Regions from separate parts of the Enterococcus infantis genome, predicted to be linked through region 3. Evidence: predicted binding sites of a transcription regulator. Region 3 holds the regulator's gene; each other region holds the start of a gene.
What was found. Region 3 encodes CtsR, which represses protease genes until heat stress. Its sites were predicted from a motif close to TTGGTCAAAAAAGGTCAAANA; they were not measured.
Positions count from the first base shown of each region.

Region 1: a site for CtsR is predicted at 5,509-5,529, ahead of ACOMA8_RS05885 (ATP-dependent Clp protease ATP-binding subunit). Genes of this name have one in related genera too.
Region 2: a site for CtsR is predicted at 4,319-4,339, ahead of clpB (ATP-dependent chaperone ClpB). Genes of this name have one in related genera too.

Region 1 is NZ_JBMHFB010000004.1:97,804-105,394, reverse strand. It holds gene ACOMA8_RS05905 (adhesive domain-containing protein) at 1-1,673, opposite strand, end outside; gene ACOMA8_RS05900 (class A sortase) at 1,830-2,546, opposite strand; gene ptsP (phosphoenolpyruvate--protein phosphotransferase) at 3,228-4,961, opposite strand; gene ACOMA8_RS05890 (phosphocarrier protein HPr) at 4,963-5,229, opposite strand; gene ACOMA8_RS05885 (ATP-dependent Clp protease ATP-binding subunit) at 5,656-7,591, shown strand, end outside.
Region 2 is NZ_JBMHFB010000004.1:144,487-152,077, forward strand. It holds gene ACOMA8_RS06100 (ABC transporter permease) at 1-121, shown strand, start outside; gene ACOMA8_RS06105 (ABC transporter ATP-binding protein) at 167-841, shown strand; gene ACOMA8_RS06110 (PASTA domain-containing protein) at 834-2,453, shown strand; gene ACOMA8_RS06115 (DUF1294 domain-containing protein) at 2,775-3,053, shown strand; gene ACOMA8_RS06120 (lysylphosphatidylglycerol synthase transmembrane domain-containing protein) at 3,132-4,166, shown strand; gene clpB (ATP-dependent chaperone ClpB) at 4,510-7,122, shown strand; gene ACOMA8_RS06130 (hypothetical protein) at 7,518-7,591, shown strand, end outside.
Region 3 is NZ_JBMHFB010000003.1:140,814-148,404, reverse strand. It holds gene ACOMA8_RS04720 (ATP-dependent Clp protease ATP-binding subunit) at 1-1,922, opposite strand, end outside; gene ACOMA8_RS04715 (CtsR family transcriptional regulator) at 2,003-2,464, opposite strand; gene ACOMA8_RS04710 (class A sortase) at 2,863-3,585, opposite strand; gene ACOMA8_RS04705 (hypothetical protein) at 3,873-4,646, shown strand; gene thiT (energy-coupled thiamine transporter ThiT) at 4,710-5,294, opposite strand; TPP riboswitch at 5,358-5,459, opposite strand; gene ACOMA8_RS04695 (iron-sulfur cluster repair di-iron protein, ric) at 5,563-5,850, opposite strand; gene ACOMA8_RS04690 (ribose-phosphate diphosphokinase) at 6,031-7,002, opposite strand.

The DNA of each region.
Region 1 (7,591 bases), on a different contig from region 3:
GCGTCGCCGTCGGAATCACCATCGGAGTCTCCATCCGCGTCTCCATCGGAATCGCCATCCGCATCACTATCCGAATCATCATCTTCAGGGACAATGATATCGGTACTAAGGCTTAGATAGTCAACATCATCTCGAGTTACTTTTGAATTTACAGTCAATACTTGACCTTCTTCTACTAATCCAGGCTCAATTTCCGCTGTATAATTCCCCTCACTATCTGTGAATCCTGTTGCAATAACTGTCCCTTCTGTATCTTTTATCTCAATCATCACACTAGGGTCAGCTTGCCCAGTAACCTGATAGCCAGATACTGAATTCCCAACGATCTCTGCTGTTGGTGTTACCAGTTCAGGAACTTGCACTGGGGTAGGTTCACTTTCAATTTCTTCCAAAATCGCAACTACATTTAAAGGTTGTCCTGGATATACTGCTTCGCCTTCAATTTCGATCACATAGTTGCCATCGTCATCCACTAATCCCGAACCAATTACGTTTCCAGATTCATCCCGAACTTCGATTGTGGCTCCTACCACGCCAGTTCCAGAAACCTGATATCCTGAGGGATTGCCCGTCATTTCAGCTGTGGGCGCTTCGGTCACATTCACACCCACATAGGAAACTGTCGCGTATCCTTCTGTATCACCCGTAATCGTAATACTGATCAAATCTGTCTGTGCAATTGTCCCAACAAAACCAAGATCATACTGTGGCAAATTGCCAAAACTTGCTTGTAGCTCACTTAATGCTGGCGGTGTAATTAAGGTCGGGATGGTTGCACTAGTTGATCCTAAAACGGAAGCGTCAGCTAACTCTCTCACCACTCCTCCCGCTAAGTTGACTGTCCCCTTCAGCAGAGTAACTGCTGCACTGATGGTCAATTTGAAAGGTGCGACGCCGGTATTGATTACCCCAGCTGCGATGGCTCCTGCGGGGTTAGTAAGTGCATTTCCTGGATATGTCGCTTCAAGTGACTGCACAGCTGCATTCAGATTATCCAAAATCTGAATCAGGTTTGTGCGAATAATTGTCTCTAAAACGTTATCAAAATTCCCTACCAAATACTGATTGCCAGCACCATCTGTATAGATTTCAAAAACTTGATCAATATTTGCTCCATTAAAGTTACCAAGGTTTTCCAATAACTGTAGTTGGTCGTATACTTCTTGAAAGTTCAAACTAGCCAGAGGATTAGCTGCTACCAACGTATCAATGACTCCTAACAAATCACTTACCAACGAACTAACCGGATTGATGATTGGATTTAATACATCATCAGCAAATGACAAAACTTCCAAATCCAACGATCCCATTCCATTAGGATCCACACGTCCAGTAAGATGTTCTGGAATCGCCAACAAAATATATTTGTCACCGGTTAAAAGGTCAGCTGAAACCCCTGACGTCCCAGTCACTGTAAATGTCACGGGTTGCACGCCATCACCGATTTCAAAAGGAGATGACTGATCATTACTTGTTGTAATTGAGCCAAATAACTGTCCGTGAACAACAGCTGCTTCAACGACTGTCGGAGACCACAAGAAAGTAGTGCCGGCGACCATTGCTCCTGTTAGCAGCATTCCGGATACAGCAACATTTGCTAGAAGTGATTTTCTCTTTTTCGTCTTACGATGGTTTTTTGAATTCATAAGCATTCTGTAATCGGGACGTTTCATAATTAACTCCTCCTCAAAATTTTCGCCTCTTTCTCTTCAACTTTTTAGTTCACAGGAAACTATTTACACCTCCTTAAGTCCTGCTTCACAAACTGACAGTCCTATTTCAAATGTCGAGTTGACATGAAATACTTACTTATTGAATTAGAATGGAATTTACAGATCGAAGACATTTAGAATCTCTTGCGATGTCTCCTCGATAGCAATCACATCTATCAAGTCTCCACGTACCACCAGACGTCCTTCGGCACCAAAATCAGTACAGGTGATCAATGTGACAATCTGGCGTTCAGAAATTTCCTCTAAAACCCAGATTTCTTCCGGAGTAATTTGAAATTTCTCTGTAGTCTGATAAATATAGACATAACTCAAATCTGTTAAATAGATTTCAGCACCTAAACGGATATTTGCTAGTGGTGAAAACAATGCATTTGGATCATAGGATAAATGACTAATCAATCCGTAATTACCAATCCCCATCTCTTGATCAGGCGTCAGCGTTCCAGCACCATACAGCAGCGCCTCATTAGAAACCCCTAGAAAAATCGGCAAGTTGACCATAATGCTAGGAATCGCAATCTCTGCAATGATTGGATAATCATTTTTTTGAAACTGTGCTTTAAACACTGCTTGGGGACTGATAGGCTGGACGCTTTCATAATCATAATGGATACGTTCTGGCGCTTCTTCTTGTGTTAATCGCTGGTTTTCCTTAACAGTCAGGGGATTCACACGATTGATTCGCATCGACTCAGTCCCTTGATGTATCCAAATATTTGTAATTGGCTTACTAAAGACAAAGACTAATCCGACAATTCCGGTGATAACCAGAGAAATTCTCAGCAAAAGGACCACCTTCCGTTTTCCCAGCATTTTCATCGCCTCCTCTGATTATTACGAATTGTGAATTTCACATGTTTTTTTATTATCAATATCCTTCATTTCACAAAAACCACCTTACTCCAAAATTTTCAAAATAAAATTATAAATTATTTTTTTTAGACATTTTTATATCGACTTATATCTACACGTAGATAATACCAACTAATTTTTAAAACAATAAATTATTTGCTTAAGAAAAATCGAACCATTAGATTCCTGTTGTTTTTTTAATGTATAAGCAGAAATAGATATTATTTTTCACAAACGAAATTTGGAATATGGTGCCAAAAACTGTTTCCGTTTTAAACATGTCAAGACACATTTTTCACTTTCAAATTTCTCATTCATCCGGATTGTGAATTTTTTACTATTAAAAATAAAATGGCAAAATTCCAATTTAAAATGATTTTTTTTGAATAATTTAGGCCTTATCTTTTTTTGAAGAGCCTGTTTCATCAAATATTTCTCTAGGCTCTTCTTTAAAGTGAACTAATAACAGCTGTTGCAAATTCCATTCAAAAAAAGATCAGGATAAGAAACGACGTTTATCAAAAAAAGCAGCAAAAAAACTCAGACATTTCTCAGCCTGAGTTCATCTATTGATTCAATTCGGTCTTCTCCCCTTAATCAAACGCAAAAAAGGCGGAGCATTTGCTCCGCCTAGAAAAAGACTTATTTACCTTCAGTATACTGGTGAACCAATTCAACAACTTCTTCCATTGTGTCGCAGTCTTGCAATGCGCGATCTGCCAATTCCTTCATTTCAGTAGTTGTCAGTTTTTTCATCAGACTACGGGTTTTAAGAATAGATGTCGCACTCATTGAGAACTCATCCAAGCCCATACCCATCAACAATGGTACCGCTGTTTGATCACCGGCCATCTCACCACACATGCCGGCCCATTTGCCTTCAGCGTGTGCTGCATCGATAACGTTTTTGATCAAGCGCAGGATAGACGGGTTGTATGGTTGATACAAGTATGAAACTTGTTCATTCATCCGGTCTGCTGCCATTGTGTATTGAATCAAGTCATTGGTACCAATACTGAAGAAGTCGACTTCTTTAGCAAACTTGTCAGCCAAAATAGCTGCTGCTGGAATCTCAATCATAATCCCGACTTGGATCTTATCAGAGATTGCAACACCTTCGTCTACTAATTTTTGACGTTCTTCTTCGTAAAGTTTTTTAGCTGCTCTAAATTCCTTCAGAGTCGCTACCATTGGGAACATGATCCGCAGATTGCCGAATGCCGATGCACGAAGCAATGCACGCAATTGCGTACGGAACATCCCGTCGCCAAGTTCAGACAAACTGATACGCAGCGCCCGGTAACCCAAAAACGGATTCATTTCATGAGGGAGTTTCAAGTAAGGAAGCTCTTTATCCCCACCGATGTCCATCGTCCGAACCACTACCGGTTTGTCGCCCATGCCTTCTAAAACAGCTTTGTAGGCTTCAAACTGGTCTTCTTCAGTTGGGAAGTCAGGTGAATCCATGTACAAAAATTCAGTCCGGTACAAACCAATTGCTTCTGCCCCGTTGTTGTGAACACCTTCCAAATCTTTTGGCGTACCAATATTGGCAGCCAACTCGAAATGAACGCCATCCGCAGTTTCGGTTTCAGCTTCTTTCAGTTTTTCCCACTCTGCTTTTTGTGCTGCATATGCTTCAGCAGCTTTATTGAATTCTGCTGTCTGGTCATCGTTAGGGTTGATGATCACATCCCCTTCAATGCCGTTGACTGCTAAAATGTCGCCTGCTTTTACCTTGCCGGTGATTTCTTTAGTCCCAACAATTGCTGGAATTTCAAGAGAACGTGCCATGATTGCTGAGTGAGAAGTACGTCCACCGATGTCAGTGACAAAGGCTTTGACGTAGGTACGGTCCAACTGAGCAGTGTCACTTGGTGTCAAATCGTGAGCAACTACTACGACTTCTTCGTTAATCATTGAAGGATTCGGTAAAGTAACTCCCAATAAATGAGCCAGAACACGTTTGGCAACGTCACGAATATCAGCAGCACGTTCTTGCATGTAGGCGTTGTCGTCCATCGCTTCGAACATGCCGATGTACATATCGGTAACTTCCTTCAATGCAGCTTCAGCATTGACTTTGTTATCGTTGATGTTTTGTTTGATCTGACCGATCATTTCCGGATCGCTCAAGACCATCAAATGTGCATCAAATACTTGTGCTTCTTCTTCGCCAAGGCTTTTTGCTGCTTTGTTACGGATCAGAGTCAATTCTTCGCTGGATTTTGCCAACGCATCATCCAAGCGCGTTTCTTCAGCAGCAGTATCTGCTACTGAAGTTTTGTTGAAAGACAAATCTGGTTGAACTAGCAGGTAAGCTTTTGCAACTGCGATTCCGTCGCTTGCGGCGATCCCTTTTAGCATTTCAACCATATTAGTCAGACAACCCTTCTTTTTTCATTGTTTCTACGATTGCTTCCATTGCTTCTGTTTCGTCAGCACCTTCAGCAGTGATAGTAACGTCTGAACCTTGGCCTACACCAAGAGACATCACGCCCATGATAGATTTCAAGTTTACAGATTTACCTTTGTACTCTAAGTTGATGTCAGAGCTGAATTTGCTTGCTGTTTGAACCAGCAAGGTAGCTGGACGTGCGTGAATCCCTGTTTCTGCTACTACGTGAAAGTCTTTCTTTTCCATATTGATCGGTCTCCTTTATAAAACAAAGTATTTTGTTAGGGTAGTGATCGCGCATACAGCACGAGCTTTTTGTCCCTTTCAATTCTTAAGATTACCATTTTTCCCCTGATTTCACAACCGTTTTCTCTTTTTCAACAGCAGAGTATCTACACTTTTCCCTCCTTAAAAAATATTTTTGAAGATAACATACCTATTTCCGATAATTGTCTCCTCTGATCGAAAACAAACGGATAAAAAACAAGATAGTTGCAGGAAACACGATCTTGAGTATAATTGGAATTGGTCAGAGATAGTCAAACCATTTTTGACCATGAGAAATAGCTTTCTTTTTACGGAAAACTCAAACCGCGTTACAATAGTTAAAGATTGATAACAAGCCCCTTTCTTTAAGGGATAGCTTGCATAGTAAAGAAAGGTCGTGAAATGATGCTTTGTCAAAATTGTGGTAAAAATGAAGCAACGATTCATTTGTATGCAAACGTCAATGGTCAACGAAAACAACTGGACTATTGTCAAAGCTGCTACCAAAAATTGAAAAATCAACAAGGAGGACAAACGATGATGGCACAAGATCCTTTTGGTTTCGGTTCATTGGATGATTTGTTCCGTCAAATGTCCCGACAGATGCAACAAGGACAATCTCCTTATGAACAAACGCCTCCAACACAGACCGGTGGAAATAATTTCAACGGTGGCCAACCTCCCCGTCGTCCAAGTGGGGGCGCAGAAGGACTGCTAGGTGAATATGGAATTAATATTACGCAACAAGCCAGAGACGGCGGGGTCGATCCGGTTGTCGGTCGTGACGAAGAGATTCAACGCGTGATTGAAATTTTGAATCGTCGGACAAAAAACAATCCGGTGCTGATCGGTGAACCAGGTGTTGGTAAAACAGCTGTTGTCGAAGGCCTGGCGCAAAAGATTGTCAATGGTGACGTTCCCCAAAAATTGCTTGAAAAAGAAGTCATTCGTTTAGATGTTGCTTCACTGGTACAAGGGACTGGCATTCGCGGACAATTTGAAGAACGGATGCAAAAACTAATCGATGAAATCAAACAGGCTGAAAATGTCATCTTGTTTATCGATGAAGTGCATGAAATCGTTGGGGCTGGCGCTGCTGGCGATGGCAACATGGATGCCGGCAATATCTTGAAACCGGCTTTGGCACGCGGCGAGCTGCAAATGGTGGGCGCAACAACGCTGAATGAGTATCGCATCATCGAAAAAGACGCAGCGCTGGAACGACGGATGCAGCCAGTTCGAGTGGATGAACCGACTGTTGAAGAAACGATTAGTATTTTGAAAGGCTTGCAACCTCGTTACGAAGATTATCATCATGTGAAATATACGGATGAGGCCATCGAAGCCGCAGCAACATTGTCTAATCGCTACATCCAAGATCGCTTCTTGCCAGACAAAGCGATTGATTTGTTGGACGAATCCGGTTCTAAGAAAAATCTAACCATCCAGTTTGTCGATCCGAAAACTATCGATAAAAAACTGCAAGATGCCGAAGCACAAAAGCAAAAAGCTTCTCAGGAAGAAGACTTTGAAAAAGCTGCCTACTATCGAGATCAGATCAACAAGCTGGAAGAAATGAAAAAGAACCAAATTTCCGATGAAGAAACACCTGTCATCACAGAAAAAGATATGGAGCAAATCGTCGAACAGAAAACCGGTATTCCAGTAGGCGAACTCAAGGAAAAAGAACAAACGCAGTTGAAAAACCTTGCCGATGACTTGAAAGCACATGTTATTGGACAGGATGAAGCAATTGATCGCGTTGCCAAAGCCATCCGCCGCAATCGGGTTGGGTTAGGTAAACAAAATCGACCAATTGGCTCTTTCCTCTTTATCGGACCAACCGGGGTCGGAAAAACAGAGTTGGCCAAACAATTAGCTTATGAGATGTTTGGTTCTGAAGATGCCATGATCCGCTTTGATATGTCGGAATACATGGAAAAACATAGTGTTTCAAAACTTATCGGTTCACCTCCAGGTTACGTCGGTTACGAAGAAGCAGGTCAATTGACGGAAAAAGTTCGCCGCAATCCTTATAGCCTGATTCTTTTAGACGAAATTGAAAAGGCGCATCCGGATGTCTTGCATATGTTCTTGCAAATTCTTGATGACGGGCGTTTGACAGATGCCCAAGGGCGGACAGTCAGCTTCAAGGATACTTTGATTATCATGACTTCCAATGCTGGTACCGGCAAAGTCGAAGCCAATGTCGGCTTTGGTGCAGCTAGAGACGGCGTGACCCGCTCTGTCTTAGGACAGTTGAATAATTACTTCACCCCTGAATTTTTGAACCGTTTCGACGGCATCATCGAATTCAGCGCCTTGTCAAAAGAAAATCTAT
Region 2 (7,591 bases), on a different contig from region 3:
CAGCTTCACCCCGGGATATGTCATCACATATCTGGTATTAGGATTAGGAACTGTTCTGCTGTCAGCGGTACTGCCATTGTTGTACATCATGCGTCTGAATCCGAAAAAGATTATGATGTGATCCAGCAAGCCAGATTGAAGGTTCAATAGTGAGGAGGAGCAGACCATGGCATTATTAGAAGCAAAGAATGTAGATTATTTTTATCAAGACGGTGATCAGCGACGATTTATCTTGAAAGACACGACGGTTTCCTTTGAAAAAGGCCGTTTTTATACTATATTGGGTCAATCCGGCTCAGGCAAAACCACATTGCTCTCATTATTAAGTGCGTTGGATTCACCGAAGGCTGGAGAAATTCTCTATAATGGTGAAAATATCCAGAAAATCGGCTACGAAAAATATCGCCGAGATGATATTAGCATTATTTTTCAAAGTTACAATTTGATTCCGTATCTGTCTGCGGCTGAAAATGTCCAGGTGCCAATGGCTATCACAGACAATAAATTGCCAGACGATAAAAAAGCAGTGGCTTACAATTTACTGGACTATATCGGGATTACCCGCGACAAAGCGGATCGTTTAGTTAACCAACTTTCTGGGGGAGAACAGCAGCGTGTCGCCATTGCCCGGGCATTAGCAACCAATGTCGACATTATTATGGCCGATGAGCCCACAGGAAATCTGGATGAGGAGATGGAACAAGAGATTGTCGACATCTTTAAAGAATTGGCTCACAAACACGGAAAATGCGTGATTGTTGTGACCCACGCCAATGAGATCGCCCAACAAGCAGATGACGTGTTGTATTTACGTAAAGGTGTGTTGAAAACTCATGAGTGATTTTTTATCCAACTTTTCAAAAGAAAACTATGACGGAAAAAAGAAACTGGCGTCTTCAAAGGTACCAGAAGCGGACTTGGATGAGGATCTTGAGAAAGAATCTACAACTGATGCCAGCCCATCAAAAGCAGAAGAAGTGGAGAAGGGACTTTCTCGGAGCCAACGGATGAATCGCAGCTTTGATCCTGCCTTTGATCAACGTTTGGCAAGTCCTACTTCTGAAACTGAGGAGCGCTTGTCTGAAGAGACCACTGAATCTGAAAGTGGTGGCCGGTTTCCGGCAGAGGAAACCGAATTTGATCCAACCTATAAAAAAAGACGAATCCGCAAGATTGCCCTTCTTAGTGGAGCTGCAATTGCGGTTTTCGCGGGTCTGTTCTTTCTCTATTATTTATTGACTCATGTGTTGGTGCCAGACTTCTCAGGAAAGGCTGTTGCTGAGGCCCGCAGTTGGGGAAGTGAGGCAGGTGTGAAGGTGGAAACCAAGCAGGTCTATGACTTCAAAGCTGCAATAAACGAAGTCATCAGCCAATCAGCCAAAGCTGGCGAAAAGCTGAAAAAAGGAACCGAGATGACAGTAACTGTCAGCATGGGGCCTGATCCAGAAGAAATCATTCCGCTACCAGATTTTGCTAATCTGACTGTAGATCAAGCGACTGCTTGGATAGAAGAGAAAAAGGCTGAAAACGTGACGATCATTCGAGAATTTGACAAACAGATTACAGATGGTGGATTTATCAAAATGGAGGCCGCCTCAAAGGACCAGGATCTGGAAAAGTATAAACGTCAAGATCGTTTGAATGTCTATTACTCCAAAGGAAAAGAAGTCTTTGAAAAAAATATCACAGTTACAGATTTTACCAATAAACCTTTGTCAGAAGTCAGTGACTGGGCAAAAACCAATGGTGTCAAATTAACTACCGAAAAGGTTTTTTCTGAAACGATTGCCGCTGACAATGTGGTTTCCCAGGAGACAGCCAAAGGGACAAAAATTGCTAAAAACGATACCCTCAAGCTGAAAGTGTCTAAAGGGAAACCTATTCGCATTCCGGATTACTCCCAGTACACGATTGAGCAAGCTCAGTCATTAGAAGGTGGCATATCGGCTGTGATTAAGAGCGTTTATTCGGATTCTGTAGGGTATGGCCGCTTTATCAGCCAGTCGGTTGAAGCCGGAAAAGAATTTGCTGAAGAAGACAAGCTGCCATCAGTTGAAGTGATTTATTCTCAAGGACGTCCATATATCAAAGATCTACGGGGACAAACGACAGAAGGTGATCTACCTAAGCTGTTTTTTGATGAGTTTCAAGCAAAAGGTGCTGATATCACTTACTCCGTTTATTACGTCGATTCCGCGGAACCAAAAGGCACAGTGATCGAGATGTCCAAGTATGGCGAGTTTCTACCCTTGACCGCAACCATTAGCATTGGAATCAGTTTAGGAAACAAACAAGCCGAAATCCCGCCGGTAAGTGATCCCAGTCTACCCACTGAAGATTCTGATACGACAGCGACTACTGAAACGCAGCAACCCGCTGATAATCAGGAAACGTCAGCCGTAAAGAACAACAACGTTACTTTAGAAGCTAACAATAGCGGGAGTAAAGGCTAACCTTTTTGTTAATGACTTTCTGAGTGTAAGAGTTTTATTTAAATTTACCTGAATGCTAGTGACAGTATTCTGTGATGTCTTGGGTTTGTGTGTTGCCCGGTTAATCATGGTCTGTCCTAGTGTTCAGGTGTTTTTACTATTGTGCAAAAATACCACTACCAGTATTTTCGGTAGCGTTTTATAAAGCATCGACGAGAATGTCTGTTAGTTTTGGAATTCAGCTGGCTAAAATGTGAAAACAACGTGACTTTTTTTGCATTAAGCTTTACTACTCGGTGATTCTTGCGTTATTCTTAATAAATGAATGGAGGGATCGCTGCGATGGACTTGATCAAAACGCATCCACTTGCGGTTTACCTTATATTAGTCAATACCGGGTTGTTCTGTTTGATGGGATTGGATAAATTAAAGGCCAAAATGGACAGTTGGCGCATCTCTGAAAAGACGCTGCTGCTGCTGGGATTAGCTGGCGGGGGAATCGGCGGTCTCATGGGTCAACAGCTCTTTCATCATAAGACTAGGAAAAAGTATTTTACAGTCTGTTTCGCAATTGGGGGAATACTTTCAGTTGCGGTCTTGCTGTGGTACTATCTACGCTAAGACTCGATTTATAGTTTACTAAAAAGATCCTGCAAGTAAATTTCTTCTGCTGTTAGACCAGAATTTGGGAGTGTGACAATGAAAAATCGTTCAGGACTCAAGATTGTGATGAATATCCTCTTTGTTTTCGTGATATTCGGTATCTTGGGCTTTGTTATCAAAAATTCACTGGGAGATATCTTGGTACAACTTTCGCAGACGCCACTTTTGGTTTTGTTGGGTGTGATTCTTTGTGGGAGCTTGTATATCCTCGTTGAAGGTGAAAATTTGAAGGTGATGGCTGGGACCTTTGAGAAGCGCTTTACAACCGGTGATGGTGCTTTAGCCATGTGCTATGCTGCGTTTTATCGTTTGGTGACTTTTGGTGCGGGAACGCTGATTGCAGAAGTGAATTTTTATCACCGCAAAGGATTGCGAATTTCTCAAAGCGTGGGTGTAACCGCCTTGCATATGATCATGTATAAGGTCGCGCTTTTAAGTTGGGCGGTCATCAGTCTGATCATGCAATTTGTTTTCTTTCACTCGGAAAAACCAAAGATTATTTGGCTGGTCTTGTTTGCTATGGTGGTAACTTTTGTGATTATCGCTGTCCTTTTAGCACTTACCTTGAGCTTGAATCTACAGATCTGGTCTGTGAAATTGGCAAACAAGCTTTTCAAAAGTACAAAGATTCGCGATATGGTAGATAAGGTCAATATTCAGGTCTATTCCCTTCGCGAAGCTGTTGACAGCATCTTGCAAGTTCGCCCGCTGATTTATCGCATTTATTTTCTGAATATGTTGAAAGTCATGTTCTGGTTTGTGATTCCTGCCATTGTTTTGATGGGGGATCATCCCCAGTTAAACTTTTTCTTGTCTTTTGGGTTGACTAGTTTTGCTGTTATTTTGGCAGGATCAATTCCAACACCGGCTGGGATTGGTTCTTTTGAATTTGTATATTTGCTACTGTTCAGTCCAATTGTGGGGACTGTCGATGCAGCCAGCTCTATGCTTTTGTACCGCTTTGCTAGTTATGTTTGGCCATTTTTAATCGGGTTTGTCTATTTCCTGGTGGATAAAAGGCGCGCCATTCATTCCGAAATCAAAGATATCAAAGAAGATACAGCAAAGTAGTTGTGGAAAAATTGAAATAAGTTACAGATAACAGCCTGGGTAAATCTCAGGCTGTTATTTACATTGTACTCAATGCTGAGACTAACCTAATAATTTGAAAATTCGCTGAATGGCTGAATTTTTTTAGATTTTTCGAGAAAATTCGAGTGTTTCGTTTGACCAATTTTGACCAATGGATTATACTATTAAATGTAGATGAGATTATCTACTGCAAAAGGACAGATAACGCTCGGAACTATGGTAGTTCAGGGCTTTTTGGTGAGTTTGCGGTCTCTTTGACCATCATTGATAAAAAGAGTGCCGTAACGTCACCACCTCAGCTCATGAAAGGGAGGAAACCACTTTGAATATTGAAAAAATGACAACAACATTGCAAGAGGCAATCGCTGAAGCCCAACAAGTAGCAGTGACTAGACACCATCAAGAAATTGATATCTTACATTTATGGAAGATTTTTTTACAGCCAAATCATTTCGGACGTAACTTTTATACGGATGCTGGTTTGGATGTCGAGGCTTTTGAAAGAGAGGTCGATCGCGGATTAGACGAATATCCCGTAATTGAAGGGGGCAGCGTTCAATACGGTCAATCGATGAGCCAGAATCTTTTTCATCTGTTGCAAGAAGCAGACGGACTGCGGCAAACGTTTGGCGATGAGTTTTTATCGACGGAGATTGTACTGTTGGCGTTGATGAAGCTGAAAAATTTTTCTTTGACCAAGTACTTGGTCAAAAATGGCTTAACTGAAAAAGAACTCAAAAAGAATATTGAAGAGATGCGGGGAGGCGATAAAGTGACCTCAAAAAATCAAGAAGAGCAATACCAAGCACTGGAAAAATATGGTGTGGATTTGGTCCAACAGGTGAAAAACGGTAAAATGGATCCAATCATTGGTCGAGACGAAGAAATTCGAGATGTCATTCGGATTCTCAGCCGTAAAACAAAAAATAATCCGGTGCTTATCGGTGAACCCGGTGTTGGTAAAACAGCGATAGTTGAAGGATTGGCCCAACGGATTGTCCGCAAAGATGTACCAGAAAATTTGAAAGACAAGACGATTTTTTCTTTGGACATGGGGGCGCTGATTGCAGGGGCTAAATTCCGTGGCGAATTTGAAGAACGGCTGAAGGCTGTTTTACAGGAAGTCAAAAAGTCGGATGGCCGAATCATCCTGTTCATTGATGAAATCCACAATATTGTAGGTGCTGGTAAAACAGAAGGTTCCATGGATGCCGGGAATCTTTTGAAACCAATGTTGGCTCGGGGGGAACTGCATACCATTGGGGCTACCACCTTAGACGAATATCGACAATATATGGAAAAAGATAAAGCTTTGGAGCGGCGTTTCCAAAAGGTCTTGGTGAAAGAGCCAACTGTGGAAGATACGGTCTCTATTTTACGGGGACTAAAAGAACGCTTCGAGATTCATCACGGGGTTAATATCCATGACAATGCACTGGTGGCAGCAGCTACTCTATCGGATCGTTACATTACTGACCGCTTTTTGCCAGACAAAGCCATCGATTTAGTGGACGAAGCCTGCGCGACGATTCGTGTGGAAATGAACTCTATGCCTACGGAGTTGGATCAGGTGACCCGTCGTTTGATGCAATTGGAAATTGAAGAAGCAGCTTTGAAGAAAGAAACCGATGATGCTTCTAAAAAACGCTTGGAAAACCTGCAAGAAGAACTGGCAGAGCTGCGTGAAGAAGCCAATGCGATGAAAATGCAATGGGAAACGGAAAAAGAAGAAGTTAATGCCGTGTCCAATAAACGAGCGGAAATCGATCGTGCCCGGCATGAATTAGAAGATGCAGAAAACAACTATGATCTTGAACGAGCCGCTGTTTTGCGTCATGGCACCATTCCTCAACTGGAAAAAGAACTGAAGGAATTGGAAAATAAAGCGAAAAACGATGATCTCAAAATGGTACAAGAGTCAGTAACTGAAAACGAGATTGCTGTCGTTGTGGGACGTTTGACCGGTATTCCGGTGACGAAGTTGGTCGAAGGCGAGCGAGAAAAGCTCATGAAGCTCAACGAAACACTTCATAAACGAGTGATTGGCCAAAATGAAGCAGTTGATGCAGTCAGTGATGCGGTCATTCGCGCTCGTGCCGGCTTACAAGATCCCAATCGCCCACTAGGGTCCTTCTTATTTTTAGGACCAACCGGGGTCGGGAAGACCGAATTGGCAAAAGCATTGGCTGAAAACTTATTTGATTCGGAAGACCACATGGTTAGAATTGACATGAGCGAATATATGGAAAAACATTCGGTGAGCCGCTTGGTGGGGGCACCTCCAGGATATGTAGGTTATGACGAAGGGGGACAGCTGACTGAAGCAGTTCGCCGCAATCCCTACACCATTGTTTTATTAGACGAGATTGAAAAAGCTCACCCGGATGTCTTCAATATTTTGTTGCAAGTATTGGATGATGGCCGCTTGACAGACTCCAAAGGACGAGTGGTAGATTTCAAAAATACAGTCTTAATCATGACTTCCAATATTGGCTCCCAACTGCTTTTAGAAGGAGTGACAGCCGAAGGAAGCATTCCGGAAGCTGTCCAAGAACAAGTGATGAGCTTGCTGCGGGGCCATTTCAAACCGGAATTTTTGAATCGGATTGACGATACCATCTTGTTTACGCCACTGTCATTAGAAGATGTGAAAGGGATCGTTGACAAGATTATCGCCCAACTTTCCAAACGGTTAGAAGATCAGGAAATTTATCTGGATATCGAAGACAGTGCGCGGACCTGGATTGCTGAGCAGTCTTACGAACCAGCCTATGGGGCACGTCCGCTTCGCCGTTTTATCACTCGGGAAGTAGAAACACCACTGGCAAAAGAAATCGTATCTGGCCGAGTGCTGCCGAAAACCAAAGTGACAATCACGCTTTTAGACGATCAGCTAGTCTTTCAAAATGAAATGGCAGAAGCTGAAGAAGCCTAATGAAAGAGAAGGGTGACAATCGTCTTGGCACCTTCCTATGAAGTGAACATTACTAAACATGAACCACAAACAAAAGAGAAGCAGCTTCTGTTAAAACTCAGAAGCTGCTTCTCTTTTAAGATCCGAAATTAATTTATGACCCACAATTTTTTTAATTTCAAGAAAGGTACACTGGCTAGAGAAGTACGCGCAAAAACGACATTGTAACCACACCAATTGGTTACGTGGAACAAAGGAATTTTTCGTTTGTCACAAAATACAGCACAATCCTTTTTGGGTGAGTACCTTTACTTGTCGTTTTTTTTGATTCTTTTTATACTTAAGGAAATAAGCGCAAATGCAGAGGTTATGGAAGAAGCAGGTACCTCGCATACTTTTTTAAAGGAGTGGAATAGATGGAAATCACCAATGAACGTATCCCTTCACGAAAGTTGCTGATCCTAACCTTGGAACTTTCGGAAGCTCAACT
Region 3 (7,591 bases):
TCATCAAGCAGGATAACCGAATAAGGCTTGCTGCGAATCTTTTCAGTAAGTTGTCCGCCTTCTTCATACCCTACGTAACCCGGAGGTGAACCGATCAAACGGCTGGTGCTGTATTTTTCCATGAACTCGGACATGTCCACGCGAATCAAAGCATCTTCAGAACCAAACATTGCTTCAGCCAATGTCTTAGCCAACTCTGTCTTCCCAACCCCAGTTGGTCCTAAGAACATAAAGGAACCAATCGGACGGTCTGGATCTTTCAATCCACTGCGGGCACGGCGGATGGCTCGGGCTACAGCAGTCACTGCTTCATCCTGTCCAACCACCCGCTGATGCAAGAGACTCTCCAATTCCAGCAGACGTTCGGATTCTTTTTTCTCCATTTGTTGCAGCGGCACCCCAGTCCATTGGGAAACCACCGTTGCAACATCTTCTGCGGTTACCTGATTAGCATAACCGGTTGCTTCTTTGGTTTCAGTGATTGCAACTTCCGCCAGGCGTTGGCTCAGCTTCTTCTCTTTTTGCCGCAGTCGGGCTGCCAGCTCAAAATCTTGATCTTGAATCGCAGTTTCTTTTTCATGCATCAGTTGCGCAATTTCTTCTCGTAGGCGCGCCAGTTCGGTGGGCTCATCGGCTCGATCCAAGCGAACTTTTGCAGCTGATTCATCCATCAAGTCGATGGCTTTATCCGGCAGCTGACGGGAATTGATATAGCGTACAGACAGCTGGACTGCTGCACTTAATGCATCGTCCGTGATTTCCACACCGTGATGATCTTCGTAACGTGGGCGCAATCCCCGCAAGATTTCGATGGCTTCTTCAGCCGTTGGTTCGTCTACTTGCACCCGGGCAAAGCGGCGTTCCAATGCTGAATCCTTTTCAATATATTTTTGGTATTCATCCAATGTCGTCGCACCAATGGTCTGCAGTTCCCCACGAGCCAGTGCTGGTTTCAAAATGTTAGACGCATCAATCGCTCCTTCTGCGCCACCAGCGCCAATCAGGGTATGCAGTTCATCGATGAAGAGGATGATTTGACCGTCGTTGTAAATTTCGTCAATGACTTTTTTCATGCGGTCTTCAAACTCCCCACGATACTTGGTGCCGGCCACCAATGCTCCCATGTCCAACATCATCAAACGTTTTTCCAGCATGTCTTCTGGAACCTCGCCATTGACGATTCGCTGTGCCAAGCCTTCTGCAATGGCAGTTTTACCTACACCAGGTTCCCCCACAAGGACCGGATTGTTCTTGGTCCGGCGACTTAGAATCTGAATCAGGCGTTTGACTTCCTTCGTCCGGCCGACTACTGGATCTAACCGGTCTTCACGGGCCAATTTCGTCAAGTCACGGGCCAGATTATCCAATGTCGGTGTCCCTTGTTGGGTACCAGACTGCCGTTGTGCTTGCTGACCTTGTTGCGGTGCAGCGTTTTGTCGCCGCCGACCCATGCCGTTATTGTTGCCGGTCTTCGGTTCATTGAGACCCATTTTTTTCTTCAATAGTTGACGCATTTTAGCCAAACTCATACCCAAATTGATCATGATACGAGAAGCTAGGATTTCATCATCTCGCAACAGGCCCAAAAGCAGGTGTTCGGTGCCGATTTGCGGAGCACCCAGACGCTTGGCTTCATCACCGGCATAAGCAAAGATTTGCTTGGCCCGTGGTGAGTATGGCAGATAGACGCCTGCCGGATAACTTTTCACGGTGCCATAACCGGTCAGATGTTCAATCTCTTCTCGAATATCGTTTTCCGTAATGCTCATTTCCCGCAATGTTTTACCGGCAATTCCGTTTTGTTCAATCATCAATGCCAACAGCAGATGTTCTGATCCCACTGACTGGTGTTTGAAGGTTTTTGCTTCTTCTTGTGCGATAGCCAATACTGCTTTGGCTCGTTCTGTGAACAATTCGTTCATACAATCACTTCCTATCCCGCTTCATCAAAAGTGAAGCGTCCCCCTTATTCGTCGTACCCTTTTCCTGAAACAATCAGACACTACTTCTCATAGCTCAGCCGTTCCAACAAGGCATGCATCAGACTCGCCCGGATTCTGTTGGCATCCGGATAGACAGCCAATGTTGTTTTTGCCATCGTCGCCAGCAAAAGATTGCCTTCGTTTTTGGTCAATAACTTTTCTTCATATAATTTTTGAACAATCGCCAATGCATCTTTTTCCGTTAAGCGATCGGCAAACAGCTCATCCACTTGCTCAAGAAAGCGATGCTTGTCGGAAATCTTTACCTTTTCAATTCGGATATAACCGCCGCCACCTCGTTTGCTGGCAACTGCATAGCCCCGTTGAATGGTAAAGCGGGTGTTGATGACATAGTTAATCTGAGACGGTACGCAATTAAACAATTCCGCCATTTCCGTCCTTCTAATTTCAATTATCTCACTATCTTCCAGAATTTTCTTCAGATAGGCCTCGATCAGATCGGAAGTATTATGATGACTCATACGCCCATTCCCCTCCCTTTATTGAATGTGCTGAAGCGGCCATAGTCAACAGGTCCTTAGCGGCTGTTCTCCGTACTTCTAAGCTCTAAAAACAGACGGCATTTAGACAATTTTTAGTTTTCTTCATTTCCCCGATTCTCGATAAATCGGCAGCAGCAAAACCTGCAAGCCTTTTTGACTAATACTGACCTTAATTATACCGGAGTTACCGAAATAATTAAAGGCAGACGAATGTTCAGTTATGGAATGTTAAGGAATAACAAAAATTTGTGCTTATCTCTTTAGATTATTGAGTTAATTTCGATTAAACCTCACAAACCATTATAGTTAAATACAGAAAACCGCCGTCAGTCTATCCGAGCTATCACTGCGGCAGACTGGCGACGATTTTTTCAGTTTTAATAATGTTTCGCTTCAATCCCAAAAGCGGACTTGAGTTCAGTAGAAGCCTCTTTTATCGGCGTTACTGACTGCAGCTCACCTTGAACGACAATCCGATTTTTACCGCCAATCGCGTCACAGGTGATCAATGTAATCAATTTTTTCCCCGGAACCTCATCGATATATTGCGTATCAGTCGGCACTACTTTGATATTCAATGTCGCCTTATACGTATAGATATTTTCCAGATCCGTCAGATAAATCGGATCTCCAATCTTAGTCTGATCCAACGGTTCAAACAGATACCCTTTATCATACGCTCGATGACTCGCCAAAGAATAATTTCCCTGCCCCATCACCTGCTCTTCAAACATGGTCCCGGCTCCCCACAGCAGCGCTTCATTGGATAACCCTTTAAAAATTGGCAAATTAATTCCAACAGCGGGCAATGCCACTCCGCCGATGACCGGCGACTCACGATTTTGCCATTGCGCTTTGAAAACAGCCTCCGAACTGGCCGGAACCACCGCATCAAAGTCAAAGGTAGCCGGCTTCTCTTCATTGGCTACGATCTCTTCTCTTGAAAGCTTCGAGACAGCAAATTTTTCAGTGTTGCGATCCATCAAAAAGTTTTTAATCTGATTGTTAAACACCAAAACCAAGCCCGCCACCAACAACAGCAGCAAGAACAGATTAATAAGTCCATTGCGAACCCGGTGCTTTTTTTTCTTCGTTGCCATCAGCCTCGTCCCCATCTTCATTTTCTAAATTGATTTTACCACAGATTGGTCCAGTTGGGTTAATCATCAATTTTGGTCAAAGTGGCCAATGTGTCCGCCACCGCTTGCTTGAAAAAGGAGGGCACACTTGATAAAATAATGTGAAAATTTCATTATTCATTACAAATGGTGGCAGCAAATCACAAAAATCGGCACGTTCTGTAATAAAACTTTAAAGTAAACGAAACACCATAAAATCAGGCTTTGTTGTATGATAGTAGTATCGGGGAAAAGAGGGGGGTTCTGCCATGGCAAAAATGGTCTATGTACATATTGATACTACCAGCAACGCTGCTTTGTCACGGGGAATCAGTCCTGTGGAGTTCTACCATGGCATCGTTCACCAACCCAAAAATCTATTGCTTTTGGACCCATCCTCCGACTATGGCGAGTTTGAAGCTCACACCGGTATGAAAGTTTTACGCGGCAATGAATCCGTCAAACAATATTTTGACGAGATCGCCCGTAACCGCATCAGCGAAGACATCAAATGGATTGACTTCAACGACAGTGCCATGATTAAGGAACTGACTCCGTTGGAAATCAGTGAATTGTTGTACTTCGGTCACACGAAGACCCATCTGCACTCGCCATTTTTTTACAAACTGCAAAACAATTTCGTTTATTTTGATCTGAAGGATGACCTTTCTCGTGTCTATTATCGTTACTTGGATGAATATTATCGAATCTTAGCTGACAAATTGACGCGCCTAGTGCTGGAAAAAATCAACGATCGCAAGTCTTTTTTCCGCAAATCAACTCCGGTAGACAAACTGGACGTCACCCTTTTGCGAGAATTGAAACCTCTTTTTCAAGAGGGTGTGATTTTCTGCTTTCAATCTTCCCGCTTGGAAGGTCGGGACTACAAGATTCCCATCTATCTCGTGGAAGACGGTGGTTTGCGCAAGGAAAATCCTTTAGGTAAAGACGAGTTGCTAGTGGCCTACTTGATCTACAGTCAAGAAAAACGGCAGTGGCTGGTGGCATACGAAGACAAAGATTTCCTGTTTTTGTCGAAATAAAAAATGTTTTCTCTTGACGCGAGAAAACATTTTTTTATTTTATTCAGTTGTAGGTCGCCTTGATTATTTTACCGGTTGCTGCAGCCGGGCATCTTTGGGCAGAAACAGTTGTGGCGCCATTTGGTAAATCAATAATACAGCTACCATCGTGGCTGCAGCTGTTAACAATCCGCTTGCGCCATTCATCACCAACGAATAAAGGACTGGTGACATCCCCCACTGGGCATAAGCACCCCAGAACATCACGCCCGCAACAAAATGCCAGAAGTAGCGAGCTGCCGCGCCGGCAAATGTGCCTTGAATTACTGCAATCCGCGCCTGCTTGTCATTTCCCGCTTGGATAGCCTGATGCAACTTGACTGCTGTCACTCCGGCAAACCCGGCAAAAGCAAAAGCAATCGGATACTCGATCAACACTTGACTGACTGCCAAATAATAGACCTTCCCTACCGGAAAATGCAGCAGTCCCCAGATTGCTGCTGCAAAAAGCCCCGGCTTCCAGCCCCGTCTCAAGGCATAGACGGTGATTGGGATTTGCCCCAACGAGATACTCAAGCTGGGCCCGAAATCGAGGGGAATAAACGACAACACCATAGCCATCGCTGCGATAATCGTTCCTTCCACCCACACACGCAAATTTTTGTTCATAAAAAAACCTCTCCTTCATAGATTACAGAACAGTCACAATCTACAAAGGAGAAGTAATATCTACTTCCAACTCGTCACAATTCCTACGCTCGCATTATCGAGACAGGTACAGAGGGTTTAGAGTTCACTCATTCTCAGCCGCTAACGGCTCCCCTTTGTGATCGTGTTCTATATCCAGTTATTTTGGTACGGCTTCATCATAGCACATTTTAAAAAAAAGAAAAGAGTTTGGTCTTTTTTTCAGGTGGCACAACCTAACATTGAGTGCTCACTCCTGTGACAAGTAGTCGGCTTGGGCCAACCAGTCATACGTCGCCTTAAATGTTGGGCAAACATCTGCTGGTATTTCGTAGTTTTTGGTTACTTGCCGTAATTTTTCAAAAATTGGTTGCAAAGCTGCCGGCTCACTAGACTTTCTCAGCACTTCCAATTCATCGTACAGCTTTTTAACCTCAAAAACTTCTGGATGGTGGGCACCATGGGCTCTGGTAATAGCTGTTGTATAACTTGTCAGCTCCTCTTTGTGGTCTTCCAAAAAATCTTGTACCTTTGTCATCTTACTTCCTCCTCGAGTGATTTTTTCAACACGAGTGTATCGAAAATCAGCCGAAAAAAAATTGATAGCCATCAAGAAGTACGGCGCAACAAAAGATTTTTTGACCGCTTGTCAACTTCTCTATTTGCGAAAAAAACCGCCACCAGACTTTTCAGAGGTGACGGTTTTTTATGCGTAAACTTATTTCATATTGGTTTCAAACAAAGGGCTGACCGGTTTGTTTTCATGAATCCGTTTGATTGCTTCACCCATCAAGGCACCCACGGAAATTTCATCAATCTTGTCGATCTTGCGGTCTTCCGGCAGATTGATAGAGTCGGTCACTACGCAGCGTTCGATGGCGGAGTCTTGAATCCGCTGCATTGCTGGGCCGGACAATACCGGGTGCGTACAAGAAGCATACACACTTTTAGCACCGGCTTGTTTCAAGGCATTGGCTGCTAAAGTAATGGTCCCTGCTGTATCAATCATGTCATCAATCAGGACACAAGTCTTGCCTTCAACGTGTCCAATGATATTCATCACTTCAGCCACGTTGGCTTTTGGTCGGCGTTTGTCAATGATGGCGATTGGAGATTTCAAAAATTCTGCCAATTTACGGGCACGAGTTACCCCGCCATGGTCAGGAGATACCACGACAACATCGTCACCTTGGATTCCTTTATCGAGGAAATAGTTGGCAATCAATGGTGCACCCATCAAATGATCTACTGGGATATCAAAGAATCCTTGGATCTGGGACGCATGCAGGTCCAGACACACCAACCGGTTAGCTCCGGCTTTTTCAATCATGTTGGCTACCAATTTAGCTGTGATTGGTTCCCGAGAGCGTGCTTTACGGTCTTGGCGAGCATAGCCATAATAAGGCATCACCACATTGATCGTTTTCGCACTGGCGCGTTTCAAAGCATCGATCATAATCAGCAATTCCATCAGATTGTCATTGACCGGACTAGATGTGGATTGGATCACATAGACGTGAGCCCCGCGAATACTCTCTTCGATGTTGACTTGGATCTCGCCGTCAGAAAATTGGTTAACAGAACATTTTCCCAGCTCAACACCGACAGCTTCTGCGATTTTTTCGGCAAGGGGACGATTGGAATTCAAGGCAAAAATCTTCAATCTTGGATCAAAATAATGGTTAGACATGGTTTCCTCCGCTTTCTTTCCTGCATGATGGGGCAGTGACATCGGACTCGACTCCAATAACGCTCTCCACCAAATCCCAGGACACTTTTTGCAAGACGTCTGTTTTCTTGGAAATTCCGCAAATAAATGAAGAAAACAGAAGCGAGCCCTCTGATTGGCGGACAGATTCGGGGATCAGCAGTTGGTCACAGCCGAAAAAGACTTGTCAAAATCCGTGTTGCTTCCTAGTAAATAGTAGTCATTTTCATGAAATAAATCAAGTGTTTTCGTGCACTCTGTGAAACAGCTTAGAAGAAATCCAGACCGCCAATTTTGCCCGCTTCCCAGAACAGATACGATAACGTTTCACAAAAGAACCCGTCACAACAGTTCTTCTCCAAAGCGGCGGCTATCTGTAAGACTTCAACAAAGCCCTCCTGACAGTCGCAAAAAAGATCGGCTTCACAAAGCGGAGTTTGATTCGATGATCGGCAAAAAAACTGAAGGTCCCTATCCTGCACAGCAAGCTCGCAGATCAAAACAAAATCTGTGAGCCGCCAGTGCTACGATTGGGCACCTTCAGTTTTTTAACACTTACATTTTTATCTTT